DNA from 4 places in the Comamonas sp. C24C genome. Region 2 is predicted to be linked to each of the others. Evidence: predicted binding sites of a transcription regulator. Region 2 holds the regulator's gene; each other region holds the start of a gene.
The links. Region 2 encodes sigma-54, which starts transcription at its own class of promoters, with help from an activator protein. Its sites were predicted from a motif close to TGGCANGNAANCTGCTTT; they were not measured.
Positions count from the first base shown of each region.

Region 1: ACLBXN_RS00645 (CmpA/NrtA family ABC transporter substrate-binding protein) is a predicted target of sigma-54. The motif match lies at 4,003-4,020, and genes of this name have one in related genera.
Region 3: ACLBXN_RS11750 (isopenicillin N synthase family dioxygenase) is a predicted target of sigma-54. The motif match lies at 895-912, and genes of this name have one in related genera.
Region 4: nirB (nitrite reductase large subunit NirB) is a predicted target of sigma-54. The motif match lies at 7,519-7,536, and genes of this name have one in related genera.

Region 1 covers NZ_JBKFBC010000001.1:151,829-157,547, forward strand. Annotated here, with positions in the region: partial or broken gene ACLBXN_RS00625 (Hsp70 family protein) at 1-923, shown strand, start outside; gene ACLBXN_RS00630 (Bug family tripartite tricarboxylate transporter substrate binding protein) at 1,119-2,147, shown strand; gene ACLBXN_RS00635 (ribosomal maturation YjgA family protein) at 2,211-2,585, shown strand; gene ACLBXN_RS00640 (nitrate- and nitrite sensing domain-containing protein) at 2,643-3,923, shown strand; gene ACLBXN_RS00645 (CmpA/NrtA family ABC transporter substrate-binding protein) at 4,177-5,448, shown strand; gene ntrB (nitrate ABC transporter permease) at 5,475-5,719, shown strand, end outside.
Region 2 covers NZ_JBKFBC010000005.1:17,135-25,476, reverse strand. Annotated here, with positions in the region: gene ACLBXN_RS10690 (hypothetical protein) at 129-695, shown strand; gene ACLBXN_RS10685 (YfaP family protein) at 739-2,013, shown strand; gene ACLBXN_RS10680 (RNA polymerase factor sigma-54) at 2,095-3,696, opposite strand; gene lptB (LPS export ABC transporter ATP-binding protein) at 3,842-4,624, opposite strand; gene lptA (lipopolysaccharide transport periplasmic protein LptA) at 4,621-5,277, opposite strand; gene ACLBXN_RS10665 (thiol:disulfide interchange protein DsbA/DsbL) at 5,409-6,059, opposite strand; gene ACLBXN_RS10660 (SPOR domain-containing protein) at 6,215-6,916, opposite strand; gene argS (arginine--tRNA ligase) at 7,014-8,342, opposite strand, start outside.
Region 3 covers NZ_JBKFBC010000005.1:235,217-243,558, reverse strand. Annotated here, with positions in the region: gene ACLBXN_RS11755 (ABC transporter substrate-binding protein) at 1-624, opposite strand, end outside; gene ACLBXN_RS11750 (isopenicillin N synthase family dioxygenase) at 1,099-2,097, shown strand; gene ACLBXN_RS11745 (acyl-CoA-binding protein) at 2,292-2,546, opposite strand; gene ACLBXN_RS11740 (porin) at 2,730-3,935, opposite strand; gene ACLBXN_RS11735 (quinone oxidoreductase family protein) at 4,186-5,157, opposite strand; gene ACLBXN_RS11730 (Bug family tripartite tricarboxylate transporter substrate binding protein) at 5,265-6,233, opposite strand; gene ACLBXN_RS11725 (3-keto-5-aminohexanoate cleavage protein) at 6,251-7,309, opposite strand; gene ACLBXN_RS11720 (TauD/TfdA dioxygenase family protein) at 7,428-8,276, opposite strand.
Region 4 covers NZ_JBKFBC010000001.1:158,538-166,879, reverse strand. Annotated here, with positions in the region: gene ACLBXN_RS00685 (NAD-dependent succinate-semialdehyde dehydrogenase) at 1-423, opposite strand, end outside; gene cobA (uroporphyrinogen-III C-methyltransferase) at 570-1,394, opposite strand; gene ACLBXN_RS00675 (nitrate reductase) at 1,431-4,292, opposite strand; gene ACLBXN_RS00670 (hypothetical protein) at 4,289-4,402, opposite strand; gene nirD (nitrite reductase small subunit NirD) at 4,482-4,880, opposite strand; gene nirB (nitrite reductase large subunit NirB) at 4,904-7,372, opposite strand; gene ACLBXN_RS00655 (ABC transporter ATP-binding protein) at 7,663-8,342, opposite strand, start outside.

The DNA.
Region 1 (5,719 bases), on a different contig from region 2:
AAGCCGTTGCCCTGGTGGACCGCATCTTCGGCACGCAGGCGCAGGAGGTGACGACCCGGGAAGTGCGCCAGCTGCGCCAGTCGCTCGAAAGAGTCCTCGGCCCGCGCGAGGGCTGGGAGCTGGGCCTGCTGCGTGCCTTGTTCGATGCGCTGCTGGCCCGTGCCAGGCGCCGCCGCCGCACCGCCGACCATGAGCGCGTCTGGTTCAACCTTGCAGGCTGGTGTCTGCGCCCAGGCGTGGGGGCGGAACTCGATGGCTGGCGCATAGACCAGGTCTGGGCCTTGTATGGCCAGGGCCTGGGTCATGCCAAAGAGGCCGCCAACTGGACGGAGTGGTGGGTGTTCTGGCGCCGCGTGGCTGCGGGTCTGAACGAGGCCCGGCAGATGGAGCTGCTCGAAGACGTTGCCGGCCATATGCAGAAGGCCGTGCAGCAGAACACGCGCGGCAAATCCAGCCACGGCAGCTATGACGACATGCTGCGCCTGTTCGCGGCCATGGAGGCCGTGCCCTGGCAGTACCGCCAGGAAATGGGGCGGTGGATGCTGCAGCGCCTCAGGCGCGAGGATGAAACCGTGCAGACCTGGTGGGCCATAGGCCGCCTCGCGGCACGCCAGTCGCTGGCTGCCAACGCCCATATGGTGATGCCGCCCGAGGCGGCGCTGGAGTTCCTGAACGCCACGCTGGCCCAGGACTGGCGCAGGAACGAAACCGCTATGTTTGCCGCCGTGCAGATGGCCCGCATGACGGGCGACCGCGCGCGCGACCTGCCCGATGCCATCAGAGCGCAGGTGCTGGAGAAGATGCGCAGCAGCGGTGCGCCCGAACGCTGGATGACCATGGTCGAGCAGGTGGTGCAGATGGAGGCCGAGGATCACAAGCGCAGTCTGGGCGATAGCCTGCCGCCGGGCCTGGTGCTGTTGTGAAGAGGCCGAGCCGCTGCGGGCAGGCTTGTGGTCACGGCATTTGCAGGAGGCAGCCCCTGCCAAAGACGATGGCCGAACAGTGAGTGCCGTTCAGGCCGCCCGGTCAGCGATGCAAGAATGGCCTGTTGCATGGGACGACAGGCCGGCATGGAGGGCTGGCAGCATCCATGTCCACCACCACAGGAAATTATTGCCATGAAGTTTGAAGAAGCTGCGCGCACCGAGACTGCGCGAAACGCTGTTTTTATCTCCGGAACCCGACGTCGCCCGCTACTGCTGGCGGCACTGGCTGCCGTGGTGGCCGCTCCTCTGACGCAAACATTGGCGCAGGGCGGTAACTGGCCCACTAAGCCGATTACCTTTGTCGTGCCCCAGGCACCGGGCGGTGCCAACGATGTGATTGCGCGAGCCGTGGCGCAGGGGCTGGAGAATTCGCTGGGCCAGCCCGTCATCGTGGAAAACCGCGCCGGTGCTAACGGCAATCTGGGCACGGGCCAGGTGGCGCGCAGCGCGGCCGACGGCTACACCTTTCTGGTGACGGCGCAAAGCGCCTACACCATCAATCCGGCGCTTTATTCCAGGGTGCCGTTCGATCCCATCAAGGATTTCACTCCCGTGATGCAGCTGGCCGTCGCGCCTTATCTGCTGGTGGTGAATCCGAACTTCCCGGCCAAGAATCTGGACGAACTGGTGGCCTATGCCAAGGCGCATCCGGGCAAGGTTGAATACGCTTCTGCCGGCAACGGCACGCTCAACCATTTGTTGGGCGAGATGCTGAAAAAGCAGAAGAACGTGAGCCTGCTGCATGTGCCTTACAAGGGGGCGTCGGCTGCCGCCACCGATGTGGTGGCCGGCCAGTTGCCGGTGACCTTTGGCAGCTTTCCCGGCGTGATGCCTTTTGTCAGCAGCGGCAAGCTGCGCGTGCTGGGCGTGGCGTCCGACAGGCCGACCTCGCTGGCGCCCGAGATTCCCGTGCTGGGCAAGGGCCTGGCCGTGACCAGCTGGTATGGCTTGTTTGCACCGGCCGGTACGCCGCAGCCGGTGGTGGACAAGCTCCATCAGGCCGTGAAGACCGTGCTGGCCAGGCCCGAGATGGCAGAGCGGCTCAAGACCCTGGGCGCCGAGCGCGTCGAGTCCACGCCGCAAAGCTTCAAGGCCATGCTGCCGGCCGAGCTGGCGTACTGGAAGCAGGTGGTCAAGGACTCCGGCGCGCATATCGACTGAGGGGACGACAGCTTGTTGATACATCTGGCCGCTGGCGGACCCTTTCGTCGCTCACGGACGGGGTTGACCCTGCTCATTGTGGCGGTCATCGCCATCGGGCTGGCCTCGCGCCGGGGCTACGTGCCCTTTCCCGCCGTGCTGGGCAACTATCCGGGCGATGCGCTCTGGGCCTGGGTGGTGCTGCTGTGCGTGGCCTGGCTGCGGCCGGCCATCACGCGCGGCAAGCTCATGGCCTGGTCCCTGGTCATCGCCTTTGCCATCGAGTTTCTGCAGCTCTATCAGGCCCCCTGGATGCAGGCCCTGCGCGCCAACAAGCTGGCCTATCTGGTTCTGGGCAATGGCTTCGATCCTATGGATCTGCTGGCCTATGTCGTGGGCATCGGTGTGGGTGCCATGGTGGACCAGCTCTGGGAAAGGCGGCAGCGTCGCCTTGCCTGAGATGGCATGAATCGTGCTGATCGTCGATGGCATCAACATGACGACAAGCACTACCCCATGAAAACGCCTCTGCACTATCTGGTGGCTGCAAGGCAAAGCGAGATTGCCGAGCTGGAGCAGATCAGCCGCGCCAGCAACCTGGTGGCGAGCATGTCCGAGCTCGTCCATGCGCTGCAGAAAGAGCGCGGCCTCTCGAATATCTTTCTGGTCAGCGGCGGCGTGCAGGCGCAGCAGAGCCTGCTCGACCATGGCCTTCATGTGGACCAGGTCATGGAACGGGTCTGTCTCGCGCTTGAAGAGCTGGGCGCGCGGGCGCCGGGCGCACATGGCGCTCGTCTGTTCAATGCGATTGCCAATGCGCTGCAGGGCTTTGAAGCCCTGCCGCTGCTGCGCCGTCGGCGCGATGCTCTGCAGCTGAGTGCCGAAGACTGCACGCAGGCGCTGATCCGCATGATTGCGGCCTGCCTGACCGTGGTTTTCGAGGCGGCGGACAGCGCCTGCGATCCCGATATCGCGAAATTGCTGGTGGCGCTGTTTCATTTCATGCAGGGCAAGGAGCTGGCGGGCCAGGAGCGCGCCACAGGGGTCGCGGCGTTTACTGCAGGGGCCGGCAGGACAGAGCGTCAGCGCCATTGGCTGCATCTGATCGAATCGCAGGAACGCTGCTTTCAGGTGTTTGCAGACTTCGCCAGCCCCTCGGGGATGGAGCGCTGGCAGCAGCAATGCGGGGCCTGTCCCGATATGACGGTGATCGAGCGGCTGCGGCGCCTGGGCTGCACGGCCGGGGACGGCATGGCGCTGGACTGCAGCCTGAGCTCGCCATGGTTCGAAGCCTGTTCCAGCCGGCTCGATGCCATGCACCAGATTGAGGCATTCCTGGCCGAGGAGCTGCAGGCTCAATGTCTGCGCAAGCTGGAGCAGGCAGGTGCCGCGTTGAGTCAGCAAAAGGCGCTGCTGGAGATGCAGCCGCAGCCTGCGACTCGCGCCGAAGCGGCTGCGGCCTTTCTGGGGGCCACGCAGCCAGCCGCCTCCTTGCCTGCGGAGAGCGCATACGGGCTGCAGCTCGAGAAGAGCATCGTCTTGCTGGTGCAGGAGCAGTCCATGCGCCTGCAGGACATGCAGACCGAAATCGACAAGGCGCGCGCCACGCTCAAGGAGCGCAAGACCATAGAGCGGGCCAAGGGTGTGCTGATGAAATACCGCCAGCTCAGCGAGGGCGAGGCCTACAAGCTGATCCGCCAGACGGCCATGAACCAGAACCGGCGCATGCTGGATGTGGCCGAGGCGATTCTGGCCACGGTGGACCTGCTGCCTGGCAGCACCAATTCATTGCTTTGACAGCGTTGTGCTTGTTGCGCTGCACCAAATATGGGCCAAAAACGGAGGAGCAAAGCCTGCTCCACCTCTGATCGGGGACTGGCATGGTTTGTGCATGACTGTTGATGTCAAGCAGACCAAAGGCGGTCGCGCTTAAAGCGTTATTACGAGTGACCTGGGACAACGGCGTCCTTTTCTCCTCACACCCGAGGAGGGAAGGGCGCCTTTTTGTTTTCCGGATCGCCTTCACCACGATTCTTGATGGAGTTTTCTCATGAGCCAGCGCCTTCCTTCGTCTACTGTTCCTGCGCCCGAGCCCGTATCCGCCGGTGGGCGGCGTAAGTTTCTGCGCGTGGCCGGTGCCGCAGCCCTCTATGGCACGCTGGGTCACCATGGCGCCTGGGCCGCAGGCTCCGACGCGCCGGAGAAGAAAGAGGTCAAGATCGGCTTCATCCCGCTGACCGATTGCGCCAGCGTGGTCATGGCCTCGGTGCTGGGCCTGGACCAGAAATACGGCGTGAAGATCGTTCTCAGCAAGGAGGCGAGCTGGGCCGGCGTGCGCGACAAACTGGTCAACGGCGAGTTGGACTTCGCCCATGTGCTCTACGGCCTGGTCTACGGCCTGCACCTGGGCGTGGGCGGCCCCAAGAAAGACATGGCCGTGCTCATGGGGCTGAACAACAACGGCCAGGCGATCACGCTGTCCAAGGCTCTGGCCGACAAGGGAGCGGTCGACGGAGCCAGTCTGGCCAAGGTCATGGCCAAGGAAAAGCGCGAATACACCTTCGCCGGAACCTTTCCCACCGGCACCCACGCCATGTGGATGCATTACTGGCTGGCGGCAGCGGGCATCAACCCTTTGTCCGAGGCCAAGCTGATCACCGTGCCGCCGCCCCAGATGGTGGCCAATATGCGTGTGGGCAATATGGATGGCTTCTGCGTGGGCGAACCATGGAACCATCGCGCCATCATGGACGGCATAGGTATCACCGCCAATACCACGCAGGACATCTGGAAGGACCATCCCGAGAAGGTGCTGGGCACCACGGGCGAGTTCGCACAGAAGAATCCCAATACCTGCCGCGCCGTGATGATGGCGATTCTCGAAGCCGGCCGCTGGATCGATGCCAGCCTGCAGAACAAGACGAAGATGGCCGAGACCGTGGCCCAGAAGTCCTATATCAATACCAGCGTGGACGCCATCAATCAGCGCATTCTGGGGCGCTACCAGAATGGCCTGGGCAAGACCTGGGACGACCCCAACCACATGAAGTTCTTCAACGACGGGGCCGTGAACTTCCCCTATCTGTCGGACGGCATGTGGTTCCTCACCCAGCACAAGCGCTGGGGTCTGCTCAAGGCCCATCCCGACTATCTGGCCGTGGCCAAGCAGATCAACCGCATCGACCTCTATCAGCAGGCGGCCAGTCAGCTCAAGGTCAGTGTGCCCAAGGATGTGCTGCGCAGCAGCAAGCTCATGGACGGCGTGGTCTGGGATGGCAAGAACCCGGCCCAATACGCTGACGGTTTCAAGATCAAGGCCTGAGGCCGTCACCCTAACGGAGAACCATCATGGTCAGTGCCGCACTTCATTCGCCGCTGGAACTCGATCCCCCGCATGATCCCCAACTGGCCGCTCTGGCCGCCAACGATGCACAGCTGGAAACTGCAGAAAAGACAGCTGGCAACGCAGATATTTCAAGGGCTGAAGTGAAAAAAGATACCGGTGTCGTCAAGGCATCCCCGACGGTGATCCCGACCCCGCCCGGCCGCTGGCGCCGGCACGCGGAAGCGTTTGCTGGCCAGGTATTGCCGCC
Region 2 (8,342 bases):
GAGGCCGATAGAATTTTTTCACCTGTTAAGAATCACAGGAATAGGTCTTTTACCAAATAGCAGTAGGGAGTGATATTTATGCATTATCAATCACGAAAGTTTTTAACCATCCACCGAGGAGAGCGACAGTGCTGAAAAACATAAAAATGCTATTGATTGCATCCCTCGTGGGATCAATCGTTGCCTGCGGGGGCGGCGATGGTGACAGCAACGGAGGAGGAGGTGGCGGCGGCACTCCGCCAGGCCCTGGCGTGACTCAAACTCCTGCTGAAAAAATAGCGGAACTTGAGTCGTCCGGAGAAATTCCCAAGTTGGAACGTGGCCCTGATATCAGCGGACCCGACAGCAATACCAGCGGTATACGCGACGATATCGAATCACTGCTGGCCGCCGAATATACCGGCGCCCGACTCGCCGCCGCGATGCAAACCGCAAGAGCCTTTCAAAAGGCCTTGCTCGTCGACACCGAGGACATCAATGCGGTCAAGGCCATCAGCAAAGAGATTTCACGAGGCATCAACTGCATATATTCCCAATTTGATGGTGCCGATGGCTCCAAGCAGCCGGCCCGGGTCGCGCAAGAGCTGGAATCGATGACGACCAATACCAAGGACCGTTTATTGGCATATCTGAAATACAACAAGGCACTTGATGGAACGTCCTCCGCTTTGCCAGAGGGAGATACCTGTGAATAAGATTCTCAAAAAATGCACATGCATTTTTCTGTCATTCATTGTCGTGAGCACCCCGCTCACCGGTGGCGCCCAAGTCGTCAACCCCGATACGAATCTGTGCCGGGAAACGGGGATCGCCTTTGCCTTTCTGAACGGTGTCCAAACCACCGAATCGCAGGCCAATCGAGCCCTGCAGGAGCTCAAGCGCATTCACGGCCAGACCGCCCCCGGCGGCGATCAGATCAAGTATGAAACCCTGTACAACTATTCGAACGGCTTCGAGGATTTCGTCGAAACCTTCGAGCAGCGCCTGCAGGAGCAGGAAGGCTTGCTGGCAGGCCGGTACGAGCTCTTCTTCGAGGCCCTGAATGGTGGCGGCTCATGGTGGAGCAGCATCGTCAACACTGTGTCGGCAGCGACCGGATTGCTCACGGGATTCGTTGACTGGTACAAGTCGGCAGCCATCAGCCAGCTCACCTCCTTGCTGGGCAATCCGCCGACGCTTGCCAACTATATGGAGCATCAATCGCGCATCGACAACTGGATTCTCGAAGGCAAGAAGATTCTCTTTGTCGCCCACTCTCAGGGCAATCTGTTTGCGAACGCTGCGTATGCCTATGCGGCACCGAAATCCGCTGCAGGCTCGGTGAAGGTGGTGCATATTGCGCCGGCATCGCCCACGCTCAACGGGGAACACACCCTGGCGGATCTGGATCTCGTCATCAATGGCCTGAGAGCCGTGGGCACGGTGGCCAGCATCACGGACAGCATTCCCGGCTATCTGCTGCGCCCCGCCGGTATGAATGGCGAGAAAGACCTGCTCGGTCATGGCTTGATCGAGATTTACATCAACCCGGGCCTGGAGATCTCCAACCGCGTGAAGAGCCACATCACGACCGCACTGTCGACACTCGTGGCTCCGCCTGCGCAAGCGACATCCGGCTTTTTCACCACCACCCTGACATGGGACGGCAGCGGTGACGTCGACCTGCACACCTATGAGCCATCAGGCTCGCACGTCTACTACCGCAACATGCGCGGCGCCAGCGGCTATCTCGATGTAGACAATACCGTCGCCTACGGACCCGAGCATTACTATGCATCCTGCGATTCGGCAAGGCTGCAGGAAGGTACCTATCGAGTCGCCATCGCCAACTACGCCAGAGCCGCCGGCAGAACCGCCACGGTACAGGTCGCATCCTGGGATGACGGCGTGCTGGGCACCAAGTCGGTCACCCTGGGCGCAGCCACCGGCGACAACCCGGTCTACGCCATGTTCAATGTCGTGGTGAGCAAGAACGCCCAGAACGGCAAGTACTCCGCAACCCTCACCCCCTGAGCGACGACGCACATCCAGCCCGAGGCAAACGGTCTTCACCAGGCCGCTTGCCTTTTTTGCTCCTAGCCGCGCGGCGATTCGCTACAGCGCCTTGCGCAGCGTGGTCGTGGGTATCTTGAGCTGCTCGCGGTATTTGGCGACGGTGCGGCGCGCACACTCAATGCCCTGCTCCTTGAGCATGTCGGCCAGCTTGGCGTCTGACAGCGGCTTTCTGGCATCTTCGGCATCGACAAACTGTTTGATCAGCGCACGCACGGCCGTGCTGGAGGCACTGCCGCCGGTTTCCGTGCCCAGGCCCGAACCGAAGAAATACTTGAGTTCGAAAGTACCTTGGGGCGTGGCCATGTACTTGGCCGTGGTCACGCGGCTGATGGTGGATTCGTGCAGGCCCAGCGTGTCGGCGATATCGCGCAGCACCAGCGGGCGCATGGCCAGCTCGCCATGCACAAAGAAGTTCTTCTGCCGCTCCACGATGGCTTCGGAAACACGCAAGATGGTGTCGAAGCGCTGCTGGATGTTCTTGATGAACCAGCGCGCCTCCTGCAGCTGCTGTTGCAGCGCCGCATGACCGTCACTGTTCTTGTGGCGACGCAGCACTCCGGCATAGATGTCGTGCACGCGCAGACGCGGCATGACCTCGGGATTGAGTTGCACGGAAAAGTCCGCCCGGCCCGAGCCGGAGCGCACCGGGCGCACGATGACATCGGGCACCACGATATGGCGCTCCACGTCCACAAAGCGCCGCCCCGGACGCGGCTCCAGTCTGGCGATCAGGGCCATGGCCTCGCGCAGCTGTTCCTCGCGCGCGCCGCACAGGCTGGTGAGCTTGCGCAGATCGCGCCGCGCCAGCAAGTCCATGGGCTGGGCACAGATGGCCTGCGCCAGCAGCAGCCGGCTCATATGCGCCTCGGTCGTACCCTCGTCCTCGGCCGTGCGGATCAGATCGCGCAGCTGCAGTTGCAGGCACTCGGCCAGATCGCGCGCGCCTACGCCCACCGGCTCCAGGCTTTGCAGCAGCTTCAGCGCAATGGCAAAGTGCTGCTCCAGCTCCTCGCGCTCTTCCAGGTCGTCGCCGGCCAGACTCTGCGCCAGCTCCTGCAGGGAATCCTCGAGATAGCCGTCGTCGCTGAGCGACTCGATGAGAAAGCGCAGCGCCGCCGTGTCTGCCGCGCCCAGATGCAGGCTCAGTGCCTGACGATGGAGAAAGTCGGTCAGGCTCTGGTGCTCGCGCGCCAGATCGATGGCATCGGTTTCGTCATCGCCGTCGCGGTTACGTGTGGAGCTGCTGGCCGAGGGCGTATCCCACTCGCTGCTGGATTCACCGCCCCATTCCCCGTCCTGGCCGTCCATGCCGTCGGCCTCCCAGTTCAGCGTTTCCGGGGTTTCGGGGCTCGGCGTTTCCGCTACTGTTTCAGTAGCTAATTGCGCTTGTGATGCCTCTTTTTCAGAATGAATACTATCTGAAACACTGTATTCACTGGCGCTAGCAGCTACATCTACAGGAGCATCTCCCGCAGTTTCGGCCTCATCGCCCGCACGCTCCAGAAAAGGGTTGTCGACCAGCATCTGCTCGACTTCCTGCGCCAGCTCCAGAGTGGAGAGCTGCAGCAGCTGAATCGATTGCTGCAGCTGCGGCGTCAGCGATAAATGCTGCGAAACGCGTAGCGAGAGACCTGGCTTCATCGAGGCGCGGCTCCCAGACAATCATTGCAAACGCGCGCAGTGCTATGGGTTTGCCGCCGGGCCGCCCCAAGGCAAACCCCGGCGCAGCCGGTCAGGGCCCCTTCCGGGGGCAGCGACCACACAAAGTGAGGGAGCGTGGGGGTCATCACATCCTGAAATGTTCGCCCAGATAGACGCGGCGCACATCGGCGTTCTCCACGATCTCCTCGGGCGTGCCTTCGGCCAGCACATGGCCGTCGCTGATGATGAAAGCGTGGTCGCAGATGCCCAGCGTCTCGCGCACGTTGTGGTCGGTAATCAGCACGCCGATGCCGCGCTCCTTGAGGAAGCCGATGATGCGCTGGATCTCGATCACCGCAATCGGGTCGATACCGGCAAACGGCTCGTCAAGCAGGATGAAGCGCGGCTGCGTGGCCAGGGCACGCGCGATTTCCACGCGCCGGCGTTCGCCGCCGGACAGCGCCAGCGCCGGTGACTGGCGCAGATGCTCGACGCGCAGCTCCTGCAGCAGGCCGGTGAGGCGCTTTTCGATCTCGTCGCGTGTCAGAGCCTTGCCCTGCTCGTCCTTTTGCAGCTCCAGCACGGCGCGCACATTGTCTTCCACGCTGAGCTTGCGGAAGATGGAGGCTTCCTGGGGCAGATAGGACAGGCCCAAGCGCGAACGCTGGTGAATCGGCATGCCGCCCACCGGCTGGCCGTCGATGAAGATCTCGCCACCGTCGCTGCGCACCAGGCCCACGATCATGTAGAACGATGTGGTCTTGCCCGCACCGTTGGGGCCGAGCAGACCGACCACCTCGCCTTTTTGCACGGACAGCGACACATCCTTGACCACTTTGCGGCTGCCATAGGACTTGGCCAGATGCTTGGCCTCCAGGCGGCTGTCGGACTCGCCGCTGCGGCTGCTGGAGAAGGTCGGATCGCTCATTTCTTCTCGTCGGCTTTCTCGCCGCCCAGCGTCATGCTCGGGCGCAGCTGGGTGGCAGGTGTGGCGGGCTTGGGCTGTGCGCCCGGCGTACCGTCCTTGGGCGCCATGATGGCGCGCACGCGACCGCCCTGACCCACGGAGGAGCTAGGCAGGCCGCCGCTAGTCTTCTGACCATCGACGGTATAGACGTCGGTGATGTTGTTGTAGACGATGATGGAGCCCGTGACCTGGTCGCTGAGCTGGCCGCCACGGTAGCGGCGCATCTCGCCACGGCGGATGAACTTGACGATATCGGCCTTGCCGTCGTATTCGATGACTTCGCCTTCGCCTTCGATGAACTCTTCGGGCTGGCCGGCCACGGTGTCGCGCTTCTGACGGAAGAAGGCACGCTTGCCGGGCTCGGCCTTGATCACCCCGTACTGATAGCCCTCGGCATCCTGACGCACATCAAGCTGGGCGCCGCGCAGAACGATGGAACCCTTGGTCATCACCACATTGCCGGTGAAGACGCTGGTCTGCTGCAGCTCGTCGTGACGCAGCGCATCCGCCTCGATATTCATGGGCTTGGCGCTGTCGGCCTTTTCGGCATGGACAATGCCGGTCGCTGCTGCCAGGGCGCAGGCCAGCGCAAGAGGTAGGAGTGTTTTTTTCATGGAAGGCACGTTTCTTGCATCCATTGTAGTCATTCCCTTTTTGCAACTTGCGTAAAAAACCACCCACAAAAAAGCCCGCGCTACGGCGGGCTTGCTGGGCATCAAACGTCGTTGGCGTCCGAAACCTTGCGTCAGGCCTTGCGGCTGGAGGCGATCAGCGCATTGACCACGCGCAGCACATTGTCCATATTGCCGGCCTTGGTGCCGTCCGTGTAATAGCGGCCGGCCACGCCCATGGCGGGCACGCCTTCCACGTCGTACTCGTTTTGCAGCTGGGTGGCCTTGCGCACCTGGTTGGCCACAGTGAAGGAGTTGTAGACCTCCTTGAACTTGGCCAGATCCACGCCCTGCTTGCCGATCCAGTCAAAGATGGCCTCATCGTTCTTGAGCGGGTTGCGGTCCACGTGAATGGTACGGAACACCTTGGCGTTCAGCTGGGGCAGCAGGTTCATGCCTTCCAGTGCGTAGTACAGCTTTTGCTGGGGCACGAAAGAGGCATTGAAGGCCACGGGCACCTGGCGCACCACCACATCGGCGGGCTGGGTCTTGGCCCAGGCTTCGAACTGGGGCTCGAAGGCATTGCAATGCGGGCAGCTGTACCAGAAGAACTCGATCACCTCGACCTTGCCGGCCGGCGCGCTCACGCTGGCGGGCTTGCCCAGCTTGATGTAGTCCTTGCCTTCCCGGGGCGCAGCACCCTGGGCCCAGCTGGAGGATGTGCCCAGAGTCAGGGCACCGGCGGCGGCTGCCGAGGCAGCCAGAGAGAATTCGCGACGTTTCATCTAAACAAACTCCTGTATCAGGTCTGCAGTATCAGAGCCCAGCGGCCCCAAAAAGTTCAGCAAAGTCCTAAATCTCGCACCCGCTGTCCGGGACGCCTCGGGCCGCTGCCCGAGGGCTCCACAGACAGAGGCTGCACAACGCCTCGCAGGGCCGATTATCGCGCCGCACGCACCAGGGTCGAGTCCACGCCCGCGCCGTCGAGCTTGCCCTTGAGCTGCTCGGCGTCGTCACGCTTGCTGAACGGCCCCACGCGCACACGGAAAACGGTGATGCCGTTTTGCTCACGCTCGCTGATGCGCGACTCCCAGCCCAGCATGGCCAGCTTGGCACGCTGCGCTTCCGCTTCGCTCTGGCCGCGGAAAGCGCCTGCCTGCACAAAGTAGTTGAATGCCGAGTCCGAGGACGATGCGGCCTGGGCCGCCTTTTCCTTGTCTGCACGCGCCTTTTCAGCCTTGTCGGCCGCTGCGGAGCGTTCCTTGACCAGATCACCCAGCGGATCGCCCGATCCGGGCTTGGCCGTCTTGTCCGGCGTGGCGGGTGCCGGCGGGGTGGTGACTCCGCCGGTTGCGGTGGGCTGCACGGCAGGCGTGGGCGGTGTCACCGTCACATCGCTGGGCGGGACGGGCGGCGTCACCGGCGCCGGTGCGGGCTGGCGGCTTTGCAACGGTGCGTTGGGGTCCCAGTTCTTGTTGCGTTCGGCCTCAGCCGCATCGCGCTGAGTGTTGTTGCCACCCTTGTTGAGGAAGGGCACCGGTACCTTGGTCACATAGATGGCCACGGCCAGTGCCGCAGCCAGACCGATGACCATGCCAAAGATAAGCCCCAGGATGGTTCCACCGCGTTGCTGGTTCTTCATATCAGTCGCTTAACGCTTTCTGCTTCGATTGTTCCGTTCTCAGATCCATCGCCCCCGCTGCACAACCGTCAGGGGAGCGATGGCCAGAAAACCGGGATTACATGCGCTCGGGCGCGCTCACGCCCAGCACCGCCAGACCATTGTGCAATACCTGGGCCGTGGCAGCGACCAGGGCCAGACGTGCGAGCTTGACCTTTTCGTCGTCCACCAGAATGCGCTCGGCATCGTAGTAGCTGTGATAGCTGGAGGCCAGATCGCGCAGGTAGAAGGTCACGTCGTGCGGCGCGTTGCCTTCGGCAGCAGCGGTCAGCATCTCGGGGTACTTGGCCAGCAGCAGCATCAGGGCCTGGGCCTGCGGGCCTTCCAGTGCGGACAGGTCCACGTCCTTGAGCGCGGGCACGCCAGCGCCGCCGGCTTCCTGCCAGGCGCGCAGCACGGACTGGATACGCGCATGGGCGTACTGCACGTAGTACACGGGGTTGTCGTTGTTCTGGGCCACGGCCAGATCCACGTCGAAGGTGTATTCGGTGTCGGGCTTGCGCGAGAGCAGGAAGAAGCGCACCGCGTCCTTGCTGGTCCACTCGATCAGATCGCGCAGCGTAACGTAGGAGCCGGCGCGCTTGCTGATCTTGACCTCTTCGCCGTTGCGCACCACGCGCACCATGGTGTGCAGCACGTAGTCGGGGTAGCCCTCGGGGATGCCTACATCGGCAGCCTGCAGGCCGGCGCGCACGCGTGCGATGGTGCCATGGTGGTCCGTGCCCTGGATATTCACCACCTTGGTGAAGCCGCGCTTGAACTTCTGGATGTGATAGGCCACATCGGGGACAAAGTAGGTGTAGCCGCCGTCGGTCTTGCGCATCACGCGGTCTTTGTCGTCGCCGTAGTCGGTGGACTTGAGCCACAGCGCGCCGTCCTGCTCATAGGTCTTGCCGTTGGCGATCAGGCGGTTGACCGTTGCCTCGACATGACCGTTTTCATAGAGGCTGGACTCCAGGTAGTACTCGTCGAACTTCAGGTTGAACGCCTGCAGGTCCTTGTCCTGTTCATTGCGCAGGTAGGCCACGGCGAACTGACGAATATTGTCGTAATCCTCGACATCACCGTTGGCAGTGAACTCGCGGTCATCGGCCTTAATGGTTTCCTTGGCCAGGAAAGCCTTGGCGATGTCGGCAATGTAGTCGCCGTTGTAGAAATTCTTGGCCAGCGGGTTGTCGCTGTCGGTGGGCCAGCATTCGTCACCGGGCTTGAAGCCCTTGGCGCGCAGCTGGGTGCTCTTGGTCAGGGTGTCGATCTGCACGCCCGCGTCGTTGTAATAGAACTCGCGGTGAACTTTCCAGCCCTGGGTGGAATACAGGTTGCTGATCGCATCGCCGATAGCTGCCTGGCGGCCATGGCCCACATGCAGAGGGCCGGTGGGGTTGGC
Region 3 (8,342 bases), 220 kb from region 2:
GTAGCGCAGTATGGAAAGCTCCTCGGACTTGAGACGCGCAAACAGCGATACCGCCGAGTCATGGAAATAGGTGGCGGCATCCACATCGCCACGCACCATGACGTTGTCGCGTGCCGAGAACTCCGTTGTCGACCAGGCAAACAGATCCGCAGGCAGGTTCTTGCGCCGCGCCACCATGGGCCAGGCACGGCGCGTGGACTCCACCGCCGCTGCGGCCACCTTCTTGCCCTTGAGACTTCCGAAGTCCGAAGTGATGCCCCGGTCCTTGCGTCCGATGATCACAAAGGGGGCGCGGTTGTAGTACTGATAGACGGCCTGCACACGAGGCGTGCCGGCGTTCTGCGCATTGAATTCGATCAGCGAACTGATATCGCCCAGTCCCAGCTGGTAGGCGCCGCTGGCAATGCGGGTGATGGAGGCCACCGAGCCCGACCCCACATCCAGGCTCACATCCAGCCCCTCATCGCGGTAGTAGCCGTTTTGCTGCGCCAGAAAGAAAGGAGCAGTCTGGCCGTTGACACGGAAATCCAGCGTGAATTTCAGCGGCGTCAGCGACTTGCCCTGGGCATGAACCCAGGGCGCACCGCAAAGAGGCAGGGCAGCAAGAAAATGGCGACGTTGCATGGGGGAACTCTCAGGTCTCTGGCGACAGGAATGCCGGCGGCGGCAGCCACTGGCAGGACTTGAGCAATTTCCTGGCACTGCACACGGATGCAGGCTGAACGCTTCTACTCGTTCAACCTTCTAGCAATTGGCGTGCCTGCTTTTGATTTCCGCTTGTCGGGTATCAACAAGGTGCACGTCCGAGCAGCGCATGCATGGATTCATGCACGGCAGTGCACCAGTTTGAAGCCATGCACCAAAACCAAGGGCGCCTGTGCCCTAGCGAATGGCTGGCACGCTGTTTGCTGCACTCAAATCAAGAGTAGAAGCGTTCAGCACGGTGCTTCTGACCATCGCCGGTCAGCAGCTTCGCGGGTCATTGCTCTTGAAGTGGGTGCGGCACACAGCCGCACCTGGTATCCACACTTCAGGTGCCAGCAACCGCAAGCCTCACTGGCATCGCCGGTGTCTGAAGTCATCGCAAGAGAAATTCTTATGCAGAGCATGACCAACCACTCTTACAGCCTTGGCGAACTGGACAAGGAAGCCCGTATGGGCGGGCAAGGCGCAGAAACCTCGGCGCGCGAAGTTCGCGTCATAGACATCAGCGACTTCGAGCAACGCAAGCAGGAGATTGCCGAGCAGATCTGGAGCGCTTCGGTGGAAATCGGCTTCTTCCAGGTTTCCGGCCACGGCATAGCCCAGGCCGATATCGACGCCGCATTTGGCAGGGCCGAACAGCTATTTGGCTTGCCGCCCGAAACCAAGGCGCAATGGCCGCTATCGCGCAACGCAGGCTGGGAGCACAAGGCGCAGATCCGTCCCTCCACGCGCACTCCCGACCAGAAAGAGTCCTATCAGGTCACACGCCCACGCATGCAGGGCCTGTGGCCCAGCGAGCAGGAGCTGCCCGGCTTCCAGCAGGCCACGCTGGCCTTTGAGCACCAATGCTGGCAGGTGGGTATGCAGCTGCTGTCCTGCTTTGCCTACAAGCTGGGCTTTGACGAGGAGTTCTTCACCCGCGCACATGACCCCGCCGTGCCCAGCTACCAGAGCACGCTGCGCATGCTGCATTACTTTGCCGTGGACCCTGCACTCAAGGACGAAATCGGCCTGTGGCGTGCAGGCGCACATACGGACTTCGACTGCCTGACGCTGTTGTTCCAGCGCGCCGGCCAGGGTGGGCTGCAGGTGCTGCCCGGCAAGGAGGCCGAAGCCCAGCAATGGACGCCCGTGAAGCCCGTGGATGGCGTCATCACCTGCAATATCGGCGACATGCTGATGCGCTGGAGCGACGACCAGTTGCCCAGCAACTTCCACCGCGTGCGCAACCCACAGCCCCATGAGTACCAGGGAGCCCGCTACAGCCTGGCCTTCTTCTGCCAGGCCAACGAAGATGCGGTGATCGAAGGGCCGGCCAAAAAATATCCACCCATTACAGGGGCGGAATATTTGCGTCAGCGCATCAGCGCCAATTTCTCGAACAGGTACTGACACCCTCTGAGCAGCCCTGCTGCTTCCCCCAAGGGGGGCGACACCTTCGGGACGGAGCGGACCTTCCTTGGTGCCCCCGGCTTGGCGGGGCGCCAGTTTCCGGCCTCCGTCTTTGGCGCAGTGTGATGTGGTCTGAATTGAAACGACAAGGCCCCGGAACCCGGGGCCTTGTCGGCAATCAGCGCCGGAGCGGATCAGCGCAGCGACTCGATGAGATCGATGTACTGTTGCTTGGCCTCATCCGGCGTCGTGCCTTCCAGCTTGGCCCAGGCGTCCCACTTGGCGCGTGCCACCATGTCAGTGAAGCTGGGCTTCTTGGCTTCGTTGTCACCCTCGGTCGCCTGCTTGTACAAGGCATAGATCTTGAGCAAGGTGGCGTTATCGGGACGCTCGCCAAGCGAGGTGGAATTCTTGACGGTCTCTTCAAACCGGGCGTTCAGATCGGACATGAAAGGTCTCCTGGGCTTTAATAATCGAGGCCAGTGTAGCCAAAAATCAGCCAAATTAGAACGACCGTTCTTTTTATTTCACAAAGTACCGCAACGCCGGCAAGCGAGCAGCCCTTTGCGGCACGCTCTCCCTCAGATCCGCCTCTTCGTGATTCGCCTCGCGGCAGCAGCAACGTGCTGCCTTCAGAACATCATGCGCAGACCCGCATCAAAGCCCAATGCGCTGCGTGGCTGCATGCCGGGGCTGTTGCTGTAAGCCGGTTGCGGCATGATGACCGGGCTGCTGACGGCCAGCGGTGTCACACCCATCACCGCAGGATTGTTGTGTCCATTGCTCACGCTGATACGCGACACCGTGGTGTAGAGCGCCGTGCGTTTGGAGAGGTTATGCACATAACCCAAGGCCAGCTTGTTCACCGATGCGTCGCCGGCTCCCTGCCCATTCTTGAATTGCACCCTGGCCACCGACGCCCTGAACTGATGCAGCCCGACAGGGATTTGCACACCCGCCAGAAGCCCGTCATAGCGGTCTGTGGCCCGCACATCGCTGCGCGCGTTGCGCACCTGCGACCACTCGCCCAACACGCGGACCGGACCGAAGTTGTACGAACCTCCCAGGTTCAGGGACTTGATGGTTTCCTTGCGACCGTTGAAAGTGCCCAGCATGCTTTCGCCATAGCCCAGCGCAATATCGGTGGGGCCACTGGCCCAGCCAATGCGTCCACCGGCATAGCGGCCGCGCCTGGCATCATTCTCCGGGAAGGCATACATCAGTTGACCATAAATTCCGCCCAATCCTGTCGGCAGGTGGTAGCCAATGGAGTTGTTGGCGCGCAGATAATTGTCCGTGCCTGCCGACAAACCGTTTCCCAGCAAGCGCTCCGGCAGCGTGCCGCTGGTCTGCGTACTCAGCGCACGGTTGATGGCCAGGTTGCTGCTGACCACCGCCAGCAAATTGACGCCCACGCCGTTGACGGAATAGGGATCAAAGGCCCAGTCATTCAGAAACGACGGCGTGTGATCACGCCCAAGGCGCAGCTCGCCCCAATTGCCCGCCAGGCTGACGGTGGAGCGTCGCCCAAAGTTCAATGCGCCGCCGCCCGTGTCGTTGGTCACAGGCGCTTCCAGCCACATGCTGGCAGACATTCCAGCACCCAGATCTTCAACGGCACGAACACCCAGACGGCTGGCCAGATTGCCCGATGGTGACAGCGCCCAGATACCTTGACTGGCCGTGCGACCGGAGCCGTCCCAGGAATTGCTGCGCACCATGTAGCGGCTGACGCCCGCATCCATGACACCGAACAGCGTCACGGATGACTGAGCGCTGGCCAGACTGCTTGCGGACAGGGCAAAAAAACTCCAGATATAGCGTGAAATACGTGGCATGTCATGTCTCCTTTTCGTTATGAGTTCGCGGTCTTGATCCGCGAAATCACTCTAGAAAAGGAAGGCTGCAGCTCTTGTGCAGTTGATGCCATTCATTGCTTATTTGGTGCCATCTGCCCAAGGTGAAATCCCTAGGAATGTCGCCCCGCCGCATGGCCAATGTCAGACAGAAAAAAGCCGGCACCTTGGAAAAGGAGCCGGCACAGATCTTCGCAATGGCTTTACGCGCTCAACATTTGCACCCTGGAGCTCATGGCACGAGTACCGTGGCCCCCACGGTCTTGCGCGCTTCCAATGCGCGATGGGCTTGTGCCGCCTCGGCCAAGGCAAACTCCTGCTGCGGCTCACTCACGATGCGCCCTGCCAGCACGTGCTCGAACAGCTCTGTAGCCATCTCCAGCATATGTGAGCGGGGCTGGATGTAATGCACCATGGCCGGCCTGGTCATCCAGATCGAGCCTTTGGCAGCCAGCAGCGATGAGTCCACCACCACGGAGCCGGAAGAGGTTCCGTTGCTGACCAGCGAGCCACGCGGCTGCAGGCAATCGAGCGAGTCCATCAGTGTGTCCTTGCCTACCGAGTCATAAACCACGGGAACGCCCTTGCCTGCCGTGATTTCCTTCACTCGCTCGACGATGTTTTCACGAGACGTCACGATGGTGTGCGCGCATCCGTTCGCCCTGGCCAGTTCGGCCTTCTCATCCGTGCTGACCGTACCAATCATGTTGACTCCCATGGCGCGGGCCCACTGACAGGCAATCAGGCCTACGCCTCCGGCAGCTGCGTGGTAGAGAATGGTTTCGCCGCCCTGCAGCGAATAGACCTGACGGAACAGATACTGGGCCGTCATACCTTTCATCATGAGTGTGGCTGCAGTACGGTCTGAAATTCCGTCGGGCAACGGAATCAGCACTTCTGCAGGCATCACACGCGCCTGTGCATAAGCGCCTTGCGGACCGATCAGATAGCCAACGCGGTCACCCACCCGGATATCCGTCACACCCGTTCCGACGGCCTCGACCACACCTACGGCATCCGAGCCCAGCCCGTTGGGCAAGGCCAACGGATAACGCCCTGAGCGGAAGTACACATCGATGAAGTTGAGTGCGATATAGCTATGTCGCACACGCGCCTGGCCCGGGCCGGGGTCTCCCACGGCAACGTTTTCCAGTCGCAGAACTTCTGGACCGCCAGTCTCGTAAAAGCGAATGGCCTGAGTCATGAAATGCTCCTGTATCAATTGTTCACAGCGAGGTGCAGCAAGCGCTGCAAAGCAAAAGTCCGGGCATCCTCAGCCGCAGACATGCCCGGACCGATAGACGAGCCGATTCAGTTCAGCTTGATGCCGAAATTCCTGACGATCTCACCGTTGCGCTGGTACTCGGCCTGCAGATCGGTAGACAGCTGCTCCAGAGTGCGCTCCTGCTTGATGGGCTCGAAGCCGGTGGACAGATAACGCGCCTGCACCGCCTGGCTGGCGTTGACCTTCTGCAGCGTGGCATTGATCTTCTCCAGCAACGGCTGCGGCGTCTTTGCCGAAGCAAACACACCCGCCCAGTTGCTGAAATCAAGCTCCGGATAACCGACCTCGGCCATCGTCGGCACATTGGGAAAATCGGACAAGCGGCTCTTGTAAGCAACGGCCAGCAGCTTGACCTTGCCACTGGGAACCAGCGGTTTGGTGGTCACGGAGCCGTCGAACATCAGCGGAATCTGATTGCCCATGATTTGTGCCAATGCCGGTGCAGATCCAGGAAACGGCACATGCTGCATGTCCAGGCCGGCCTTCTGATTCAGGATCGCCCCTGCGTACTGCGATGCCGTCCCCTGGCTGTAGGAGGCAAAGGACAGCTGACCCGGATGGGCCTTGATATAGGCAATGGCCTCCTTGGCATCCTTGGCCGGGAACTGAGGCGAAGCAATGAAAACCATGACGGAGCGTGCCATCTGCGAGACGGGCCTGACATCCTTCATGGCATCAAAGCCCCCCTTGAGCACGTGCGGAACCTCGGTCAGGATATTGGTCACCGTCACCAGCAGGGTATTGCCGTCTGAGGGCTGGGACAGCATGTATTTCACCGCCATGGCACCACCGGCACCGGGGCGGTTTTCCACAATCACAGGCTGTTTGAGCTCGTGCGCCAGCTGATCGCTGATGATGCGTGCAAACACATCGATCGTGCCGCCGGGCGGGGCGGGAACAATGAGCTTGACGGGCTTGTCGGTGAAAGCGAGAGCGCTGCCAAGCGGCAACGCAGCAGCCAGAGCCATGGATAAAAAAACGGGAATGCGTTGCATCGTGCGCTCCTTTGACCTCAGGCGACTTTGCGCAGAAAACCCTGCTGAGCACCGTTGCGATTCGGAGCAAAGCCGTTCCTTGCCAGGCTCTCTTCCACGGTGTCGTAGAACACGCCGATCTGGCAGATCTCGCGCGCCTGGGCAGGAGTGGCGATGGGGCGGCTGCATTCCTTGGCAATGCGCACCAGTTGCTCGATCTGCTCCACCGTGCCTATTTTTCGGGTCCGGGTCTGGTTCCACAGATTGTCTTCGGTGCCGCAGCGCACATGCAGGCCCATGGCAATTCCCATGAGATTGATGGGCAGCACGTTCAGCACCGAGGCCTCTACCGTGAGCACCGCACCGTCGGGCACGGCGCGCACAAAATTGGCCAGGCTGTAGACGCTGGGCTGGTCCATGCCGCCACCGATGGCCACCCAGTTCAGCACCAGCGGACCTTTGTAGATGCCGCGACGCATCAGCCGCTCCACCGACTCGAAGCTGTTGATGTTGTAGCACTGGAAGGCACTCTGAATGCCGGCCGCACTCAGGCGGCGTATATGTTCTTCGGCCCAGCCCGGCTGTGCAGGCACGGTCATCTCCTTGTAGGCATTGAACACCGCTGGGTCCTCCATCGAAGTGCCCTCGATATCCCGCGCATCGAACTGCTCCAGAATGTTCATCTGCGAGGTATTGATGGTCACCGTCACCTGGTCGGGCTTGGGGTCCAGCTCGGCCAACATGTGGCGGGTATCGTCAGACAGCCATTTGGCGGCCGCGCCATCGGTTTCGGGTGCAAAGCTGATCGACCCACCCACCTGGATGATCATGTCCGGAACGCGGGCACGCACGCCGGCAATCAGCTCGTTGAACTTGGAAAGCCGCTTGCTGCCGCGACCGTCGAGTTCACGCACATGCAAGTGCAGCACCTGGGCGCCGGCGTTGTAGCAGTCCACCGCTTTTTGAATCTGCTCCTCCATCGTGACGGGAATTTCGCCTGGGAAGTCCTCCGGCAGCCACGAAGGCGCATAAGGAGCTGCGGTGATGATGAGAGGCTGCTGGTTTTCGGCAACCAGGTGACCGTCGAGGAAATTCATGATGGTGTCTCCGTAGTTATATGAATGCCATGCCCGCGCTCGGAGCCTTGCGTGCAACTGTGCTTGCACCGCACCGCTCGGTCAGGTTCTGCGCCTTGCCACGGGCGTCTTCCGATGCTCAGAAAGTCGGTGTGCCGATGATTCCGGCGCGCTCCATCTTTCGATGGCTGGGCGGGTAGTCCATCACCGCGTAATGCTGTGTCGCGCGGTTGTCCCAGATGGCGATGCTGTCGGGCTCCCAGCGCCAGCGGACCTGGTACTCAGGGATTGCGGCCTGGCTTATCAAGAACTGCAGCAGACTGGATGAGCCCTGGGTGAAGTCCTGGCCCACACGCACATTGGCGGGCGTGTGGAAGTTCGTGAAATGAGTGGTGAAGCCGCTGACAAACAGCACTTTTTCACCGGTTTCCGGATGTGTACGAACCACCGGGTGCTCGGCATCCGGAAACTGCGCCTTGAGGGCCAGACGCTTCTGTCCAGGCATGGCTGCGCCAAAGGTGCACTCAATGCTGTGACGTGCCCGCAGCGGGGCTATCACGTCCTTGATATGCGATGGAAGCATCTCGTAAGCCAGTGCCATATTGGCCCACATGGTGTCGCCGCCAACCGGCGGACATTCGACGCAGCGCAGTACGCAGCCCATGGGCGGCACCTCGCGCCAGGTGGCATCGCAATGCCAGGAGTTTTCATACCGGTCCAGCGGCTTGTCCGGCGTCTTGTAGATCTGCACCAGGCCGGGATGCTCTGGGTCGCTGCCGACCACCGGGTGGTCCTCCAGCTCGCCAAAACGCCGGGCAAAACCGACATGCTCGGCGCGACTGATTCTCTGGCGACGCAAGAACAGCACCTTGTGCTTGAGCAAGGCCGCCTTGATCTCTGCGAAAAGCCCATCATCGCGCAGCGCATCCGCCAGTTGCACATCGACCAACTCCGCGCCTATGGCACAGGTCAGAGGGTTTATCTGCATAACTGTCTCCTACACTTTTTTGAACCCAGGCTTGTTGCTAGTCTCTGCCGCCCGGTAAGTCCACTG
Region 4 (8,342 bases), on a different contig from region 2:
CTTGATCACCAGCTGCTGCTGCTCGGGGCGACGCGAAGGCACGATGCGGCCATAGACACGCAGAGCCTCGTCGGCAAACCATTCGATGATGCCGGCGCCGGCAATGATTTCCACCTTGGCCTCGGCCAGCGGCTTGCCCTGCTCCTGCGTCAGCAGCGCGGCGATCTCGTCGGCACGCTCCTTGAGCAGGGCTGCGGCACGGCGCATGATGGCGCCGCGCTCATGGGCAGACACCTTGCGCCAGACCTGAAAGCCCTTGTCGGCCGCCGCCAGGGCGCGGTCCAGGTCGGCGATATCGGCATGGGCCACACGGCCAATCACCTCGCCGCTTGCAGGGTTGCGCACATCAATTTTCTTGCCGCTGGCAGCGTCCTGCCACTGACCGTCGATCAAAAGCTGGGTATCGGGATATGCAGTGCTCATCGCATGACTCATAGGTGTCGGCCGCCGCTATCCCCCTGCAGACTGACGAGGCCGGGTGTGACAAATGTTCAGGGGTTACCGGACAAATTCTAGTCATGCAGGCTCGGCACTCAGACAAAAGGGAGACAGCTGTCAGCAATCGGCCTTTATGCACCCACGGCGCGGCGCAGTTGCACCTGCTCCAGCAGGCCGTCAAGGCCGGCTTCCGACGATGCGGCCAGGCCGACCACCTCGCCCACCACGAACACGCAGGGGCTGCCCAGTCCGCTGCATGCCAGCGCCTGCGTCATCTGCCCCAGATCGGTCAGTATCTGCTGCTGTGCGGGCAAGCTGGCGTTCTGGACCAGGGCCACGGGAGTCGTAGCCGGCAGTCCGCCAGCCAGCAGCTGCTGCTGGATGACTGCAGCAGTTGCAACGCCCATGTAGATCACCAGCGTCAGCCCCAGCATGCGGGCCGTGCCGGCCAGCAGCTGCCAGTCATGGCCGGCACTGCCTGGCTTGGCGTGACCTGTGATGAACACCACGCCATGGGCATGGTCGCGATGCGTCAGCGGCACGCCCAGGCTGGTGGCAGCGGCCAGCCCTGCGGTGATGCCGTTGACCACTTCCACGGCGATTCCGGCTGCGCGCAGATGCTCGACCTCCTCGCCGCCCCGGCCGAAGATGAAAGGGTCGCCGCCCTTGAGGCGCACCACCAGCTCGCCCTGGCGGGCTGCCATGATCATGAGCTTTTCGATGAACTCCTGCGAGGTGCTCTCGCGCCCGCCGCGCTTGCCCACGTGAACGATGCGGGCGCTTGCGCTGGCAAGTTTCACGATGTCGGCAGACACCAGGTCGTCCGCCAGCAGCAGCGTGGCGGACTGGATCAGTCTCAGCGCCTTGAGCGTGAGCAGTTCCGGATCGCCGGGGCCGGCACCGACCAGATAGCAGCGGCCCACGGCCGGCAGGGAAGTGGCATGGCTGTTTGTCATGGCTGGCCTTTCATATGCATTGCCGGACATCGAAATCTAGGTGGCAATCGGCAAGGCTGCCGACTGCGGCGCAGGCGTCGCATGCACCAGTTGTTTGATTCTGGGAATGCAGGAGCCGCAGCGCGTGCCGCAACCCAGGGAAGACTTGAGCTGCGCGATCCGCTCGCCGGTAGAGCCCTCGCACGTTGCCAGCGCCGAGCTGATGCTGGCTTCATCCACATTCATGCAGGCACAGATCTGTGGCGACCGGGCCGGCATGGCGGCGGGCGGCCTTGCCCCCGAGGACAGCAGCAGACGCCCATAGCTTTGCACCGATTGCTCGTCGCGCAGTACCGGCCCCAGCCAGCGGCCGGCGCTGGCGTCGCCACAGAGCAAAAAGGCATCAAGCCTGGGCTCCTCCGTCTGCCTGCCTATCGCCATGGCGCGGCTGCATTGGCGACGTGCGTCGGCATAGCGCATGGCCTGCGGGCCATTGAGTTGCAGCAGACCATGCAGCCGCGCCAGCACCTCCGCAGACGGCGCCGCATAGGCTCCCGCGCGGAACTGCACGCCGGTGCGACCCTGATCCGCTTGCTCCAGCGGCACGGCGCGCCCGAACAGCACGCAGCTGGCAAAGTCGAACTCGGCCATCAATTCGGTCAATGCCTGGCGAACCGACTGCACCTGCCGTTCATCCAGCCAGGCCATGCCCAGACAAGTCCAGGGCAGCTCGGCCTTGAGCAGCTTGACGGCCACATGCTTGAGCTCGGGCTGCTTGGAGCGCGGGCAGCGCTCGGGCGTGGTCAGGGCGTTGACGCCCGCAAGCCGCTGTCCCTTGGAGCCCATGCCGCTCAGGTACATGCTGCCCCAGTGCATGGGCAGATAGAGCTGTGCGGGCTGCAAGCCCGGGTCCGCCTGCACGGGCAACACGATGGCGCCATAGCGGTTGGAGACATGGACCAGATCGCCGTCCTGCAGCTGCAGGCGCTGCATGTCCTGGGGACTGACTTGCAACTGCGGTTCGCTGACATGGGCAAACAGGCGCCCCAGCTGGCCGGTGCGCGTCATGCCATGCCATTGATCGCGCAGGCGACCGGTGTTGAGACTGAACGGATGCCGCGCATCGCGCGGCACGGCCGGCGCCTGCCAGGGCTGGGCATCAAAGCGTGCGCGCCCGTCCGTCGTCGCAAACACCGCATCGCCATACAGACGCTGTCGGCCCTGGCTAGCGCCTTGAGGCATGGGCCATTGCTGGGGTCCCTTGACCTCCAGCACCGCCCAGCTCAGCCCCGTGATATCCAGATCGCGCCCGCGTGTGGATTCGCGATGCTCGTTCCAGACAGCTTCGGCGCCCGCGTCGGCATTCGCCGTGTCGTAGGGAAACAAGGTTGACAGCGAGGGCCGAAGGTGCTGCTCCAGCCGCCGCGCCAGCTGCACGCCTATCTGCCAGTCATGGCGTGCCGCCCCCGGCGCGACCACAGCAGCGCGCACCCGCGAGATACGCCGTTCGCTGTTCGTGACCGTGCCCAGCTTCTCGCCCCAGGTGGAAGCTGGCAGCAACCAGTCGGCATAGGCCGTGGTCTCGGTCGCGGCAAAAGCCTCCTGCACCACCACCAGCTCGGCGCGCTCCAGCGCCCTGCGCACCATGGCCTGTTCGGGCATGCTCTGCGCGGGATTGGTACAGGCAATCCACAAGGCCTTGATCTGGCCGTCGGCGGCTGCCTCGAACATCTCCAGCGCGGACTTTCCGGGCTGCTGCGGAATCGACTCCACACCCCATAGCCGCGCCACTTCGGCCCTGTGCGCTGCGTTGGAAAGATCACGATGCGCGCTCAGCAGATTGGACAGCCCGCCCACCTCGCGCCCGCCCATGGCATTGGGCTGGCCCGTCAGCGACAGCGGGCCTGCGCCAGGCCTGCCGATCTGGCCGGTGGCCAGATGCAGATTGATCAGCGCCGCATTATTGGCCGTGCCGCTGCGGCTTTGGTTCAGACCCTGGCAGTACAGGCTGAGCGTGGGACGACGCACGTCCGTCGGCTCCTCTGCACCGCCCAGCGCCATCCAGCGCGCCGCCCGGTACAGGTCCGCCACGGGCAGGCCGCAAATGGCAGCGACCTTCTCGGGCGTGGCTTCGCGCACCAGTTCCTTGAGCGCTGCAAAGCCGCAGGTGTGCTGCGCGATGAAGGCGCTGTCCGTCCAGCCCTCCCACAGCATAATGTGCAGCAGACCGTGAAACAGCATCACATCGCTGCCCGGCTGCAGCGGCAGATAGAGATCAGCCAGCTCGGCGGTCTCGGTACGGCGCGGATCGGCCACGATGATCCTGAGTTGCGGATTGCGCGCCCTGGCCTCTTCCACACGCCTGAACAGAATGGGATGCGCCCAGGCCATGTTGCTGCCCGTGATGAACATGCAGCAGGCCAGGTCTATGTCCTCATAGCAGGCCGGTGGTGCATCGGCGCCCAGCGTGGCCTTGTAGCCGGCCACAGCGCTGCTCATGCACAGGCGCGAATTGGTGTCGAGATTGTTGGTGCCCAGCAGGCCTTTGACCAGCTTGTTGAAGACGTAGTAGTCCTCGGTCAGCAGCTGGCCACTGAGATAGAAGCCCAGTGCATCGGGCCCATGAGCGGCACGAATGCCGGCAATGCGCGCCGCCAGCTCGTCCAGAGCCTGATCCCAGCTCGCTGCCTGCGGTACGGCTGTACGCTCCAGCCTGCGCATGGGCTGCAGCAAACGGGCCTGCTGGGCATAGACGGGCGCGGCCGTCAGATGCAGGGTGCTGCCCTTGGTGCACAGACGGCCCAAGTTGGCGGGATGCTCGGGATCGCCACGCACGCCGGTGATCTGCAGACCATCGGACTCGATGACCACGCCGCAGCCGACACCACAATAGGGACAGGTGGACTTGGTTTCTTTCATGGCATCACCAAAGAGAGGCGGCGGCGTTCATGTTCACCGCAACGCGGACCGCCGAAGGCGAGTCCGCAGCCGACACCGCAATAGGGACAGGTGGATCGGGTCTCATGCATGGCAGACTTTCAGTGAAATCATGCTGTAACGCTTTCTGAATAAGCGCATGCAGCTATTCATTTCATATCAACAGAGACACTAGGCCGTGGCGCAGCCGGATTTGCCCGCGCAATGCGCAGGACCGGCATGCGGGCGGGTCTGCTCCAGGGCGCGGCTGGCCAGCTCGTCGGCGCGCAGCTGCACCTCGCCATCCTGCACACGCACGCTGAAGTAAGGCGTGCAGCCCTCGTCAGGCGCCGCCGCCTCGCCGCTGCTCAGTGCAATCGTCCAGTTGTGCAGCGGGCAGGCCACGCTGCGACCGAACACAATCCCCTGCGACAGCGGGCCGCCCTTGTGCGGGCAGCGGTCCAGCAGCGCAAACACCTCGTCGTCGGCATTGCGGAACACGGCCACATCCAGCCCTTGTGCACGCGCCACGCGGCGTGCTCCCAGCACGGGGATGTCGTCCATCGTGCAGATAGAAATCCATTCGCTCATTTCTGGCTCCTCGGTGCTTGTAATCAGACGCTGGCGCTTTCGGTTTGCGCCGCAGTCAGTGGCTGAAACTGGCGCGTATCCACGGCCGCCTTGTCGGCTTCGAACCAGGGATCGGGCTCGCCGTCCAGTGCAAACTGCAGCTGCTCCCACAGCGCCCTGCGCCCCTCGGCATCGTCGAGAATGCGTCGCTTGACATAGTCCAGGCCCACGCGATTGATGTAGTGCACCGTGCGCTCCAGATACCAGCCTTCCAGGCGGTACAGCTGCATGAAGGCGCCCGTGTACTCCATCACCTCTTCGGCGGTCTTGAGCTTGGTGAAGAAATGCGCGACCTCGGTCTTGATGCCGCCGTTGCCGCCCACATACATCTCCCAGCCCGAGTCCACGCCGATGATTCCTACATCCTTGATGCCGGACTCCGCGCAGTTGCGCGGGCAGCCGCTGACGGCGAACTTCACCTTGTGCGGTGCGTACATGCGCCACATGGCGCGCTCCAGGTCCTTGCCCATCTGGGTGCTGTCCTGCGTGCCCATGCGGCACCATTCGCTGCCCACACAAGTCTTGACCGTGCGCAGGGCCTTGGCATAGGCATGGCCGCAGGGCATGCCTATATCGTTCCAGACGGCCTGCAGATCCTCCTTTTTCACGCCCAGCAGATCGATGCGCTGACCGCCCGTGACCTTCACGGAGGGGATCTGGTACTTGTCCACCACATCGGCAATGCGGCGCAGCTCGGAGGCCGTGGTCTCTCCGCCCCACATGCGCGGAATCACGCTGTACGTTCCGTCCTTCTGGATATTGGCGTGGCTGCGCTCGTTGATGAAACGGCTTTGCGGGTCGTCCCTGGCTTCCTTGGGCCAGGTGCTGACAAGATAGTAGTTGACGGCCGGGCGGCAGGAGGCACAGCCGTTGGGCGTGCGCCACTCCATGAAGCGGAACACCGCATCGGTGCTCAGCAGCTTGTGCTCGCGGATCGCATCGCGCACGGCCTGGTGCCCGTGGTCAGTGCAGCCGCACATGGCCTTGGTCTTCGGGGCCGCCGAGTAGTCGCCGCCAGCCGTGAACATGATGATCTGCTCCACCAGTCCCGTGCAGGAGCCGCAGCTGGCACTGGCCTTGGTGTGCTTGCGCACATCGTCGAGCGTGAACAGGCCCTTGTCCTTGATGGCCTTGCAGATCGCGCCCTTGGTCACGCCGTTGCAGCCGCAGACCTCGTCGCCGTCGGCCATGGCAGCGGCCTTGCTCTGCCCCTGGTGGCCGGTATCGCCGAGATTGGATTCGCCGAACATCAGCTTGTCCCGGATGTCGGCCACGCTGCGTCCCTCGCGCAGCAGCTTGAAGTACCAGCTGCCGTCCACCGTGTCGCCGTACAGGCAGGCACCGACCAGCTTGTCGTCCTTGATGACCAGCTTTTTGTAGACCCCCGCATAGGGGTCGCTCATGAGAATTTCCTCGGTATCCCCGCCGCCCTGGAAATCGCCCGCAGAGAACAGATCGATGCCCGTGACCTTGAGCTTGGTCGAGGTCAGCGAACCCAGATAGCGACCGATGCCGAACTCCGCCAGATGGTTGGCCAGTACTTTGCCCTGCTCGAACAGGGGCGCCACCAGTCCGTAGGCAATGCCTCGGTGTGCCGCGCATTCGCCCACGGCATAGATGCGCGGATCAGTCACGGTCTGCAGCGTATCGCTGACCACGATGCCGCGGTTCACATGCAGATGCATGGACTCGGCCAGTTCGGTGCTGGGACGAATGCCCACGGCCATCACCACCAGTTCGGCCGGGATCTCGCTGCCATCCTTGAAACGCACGGCGCGCACGCGCCCGCCTGCGTCGCCCAGCAGCTCCTGCGTCTGCGCCTGCATGCAGAACTGCATGCCGCGCTCAGCCAGCGATTTCTGCAGCATGCGGCCCGCCTGATCGTCGAGCTGGCGCTCCATCAGCCAGTCGCCGACATGCACCACGGTGACCTGCATGCCGCGCTTCATGAGACCGTTGGCCGCTTCCAGTCCCAGCAGGCCACCGCCGATCACCACTGCATGCTTTAGTGTCTTGGCCGCTTCGATCATGGCCTCGGTGTCGGCAATGTCGCGATAGGCCAGAACGCCCTCCAGGTCCTTGCCGGGGATAGGCAGGATGAAGGGCTTGGAGCCCGTCGCCATGATCAGCCGGTCGTACTCGGCGCTGGCGGTCTCGCCCTGGGCATTGACCGCATGCACCGTGCGCCGGGCCCGGTCGACGGCCGTCACGGTATAGCCGGCGTGCAGCAGGATATGGTGGTCCTGGTACCAGGACCAGTCGTTGAGCACGATATCGCCGAGCGTCTGCTCGCCGGCGAGCACCGGCGACAGCAGAATGCGGTTGTAGTTGGGATGCGGCTCGGCGCCGAAGACCGTGATGTCGTACAGATCGGGGGCAATGGCCAGCAGCTCTTCCAGCGCACGCACGCCTGCCATTCCGTTTCCAATCATGACCAGTTTGGATTTTTTCATCTGAGTCCCCGTAGGCATTTGCAAAGCCAAAAAAAAAGACGTCTGCGCGCTTCATGACTTGCATGAACGCGTAGACGTCTTTGTCTGTGGGTTCTGGTCCAGCCTTGCACCATCCCCCGGTGACCCACCTTGGCCACGCTGAACAACACGCAATTGCTGTGCCAGCTTTTCTCAGCCTGCAGAGACTATTCCATCCCTCAGCATGCACTGCTTTTGTGCATGGCCGCTTTATTGCTGTGCAAAACAAACATGGCGCCCCAAGGCGCCATGCAGCTTGAAATCAAAAAGGCTCAGGCAGCCTTCTCCACATGGCCCTGGCGCGTGTAGAGAAAGTCGATCACCGCCTTGCGGTAGCTTTGGTACTGCGCATCCTCGGCCAGTCCCACCCGGCTGCGCGGACGTGGCAGCGCTACATGCAGCACCTCGCCAATCGTGGCCGCAGGCCCGTTGGTCATCATCACAATCTTGTCGGACAGCAGCACGGCTTCGTCCACATCGTGCGTGACCATCACCACGGTGCTCTGGGTGCGTGCCACGATCTCCAGCAGCTCGTCCTGCAGCTTGGCACGCGTCAGGGCGTCGAGAGCACCGAAGGGCTCGTCCATGAGCAGCACCTGGGGCTCCATGGACAGGGCGCGGGCAATGCCCACGCGCTGCTTCATGCCGCCCGAGATCTCTCCGGGGCGCTTTTGCGCCGCATGGCTGAGCCCGACCATGGCCAGCGCCGCATCGGTGCGCTGCGCCAGCTGTGCCTTGCTTTCGCGCTTGCCGAAGACGCGCTCCACGGCAAGGTGCACATTGCCCCAGCAGGTCAGCCATGGCAGCAGCGAATGATTCTGGAAGACCACCGCACGCTCGGGGCCGGGGCCCTTGATTTCCTTGTTGGCGCACAGCAATGCACCGCCGGTGGGAATGGTCAGGCCGGCAATCAGATTGAGCAGTGTCGACTTGCCGCAGCCCGAGTGCCCGA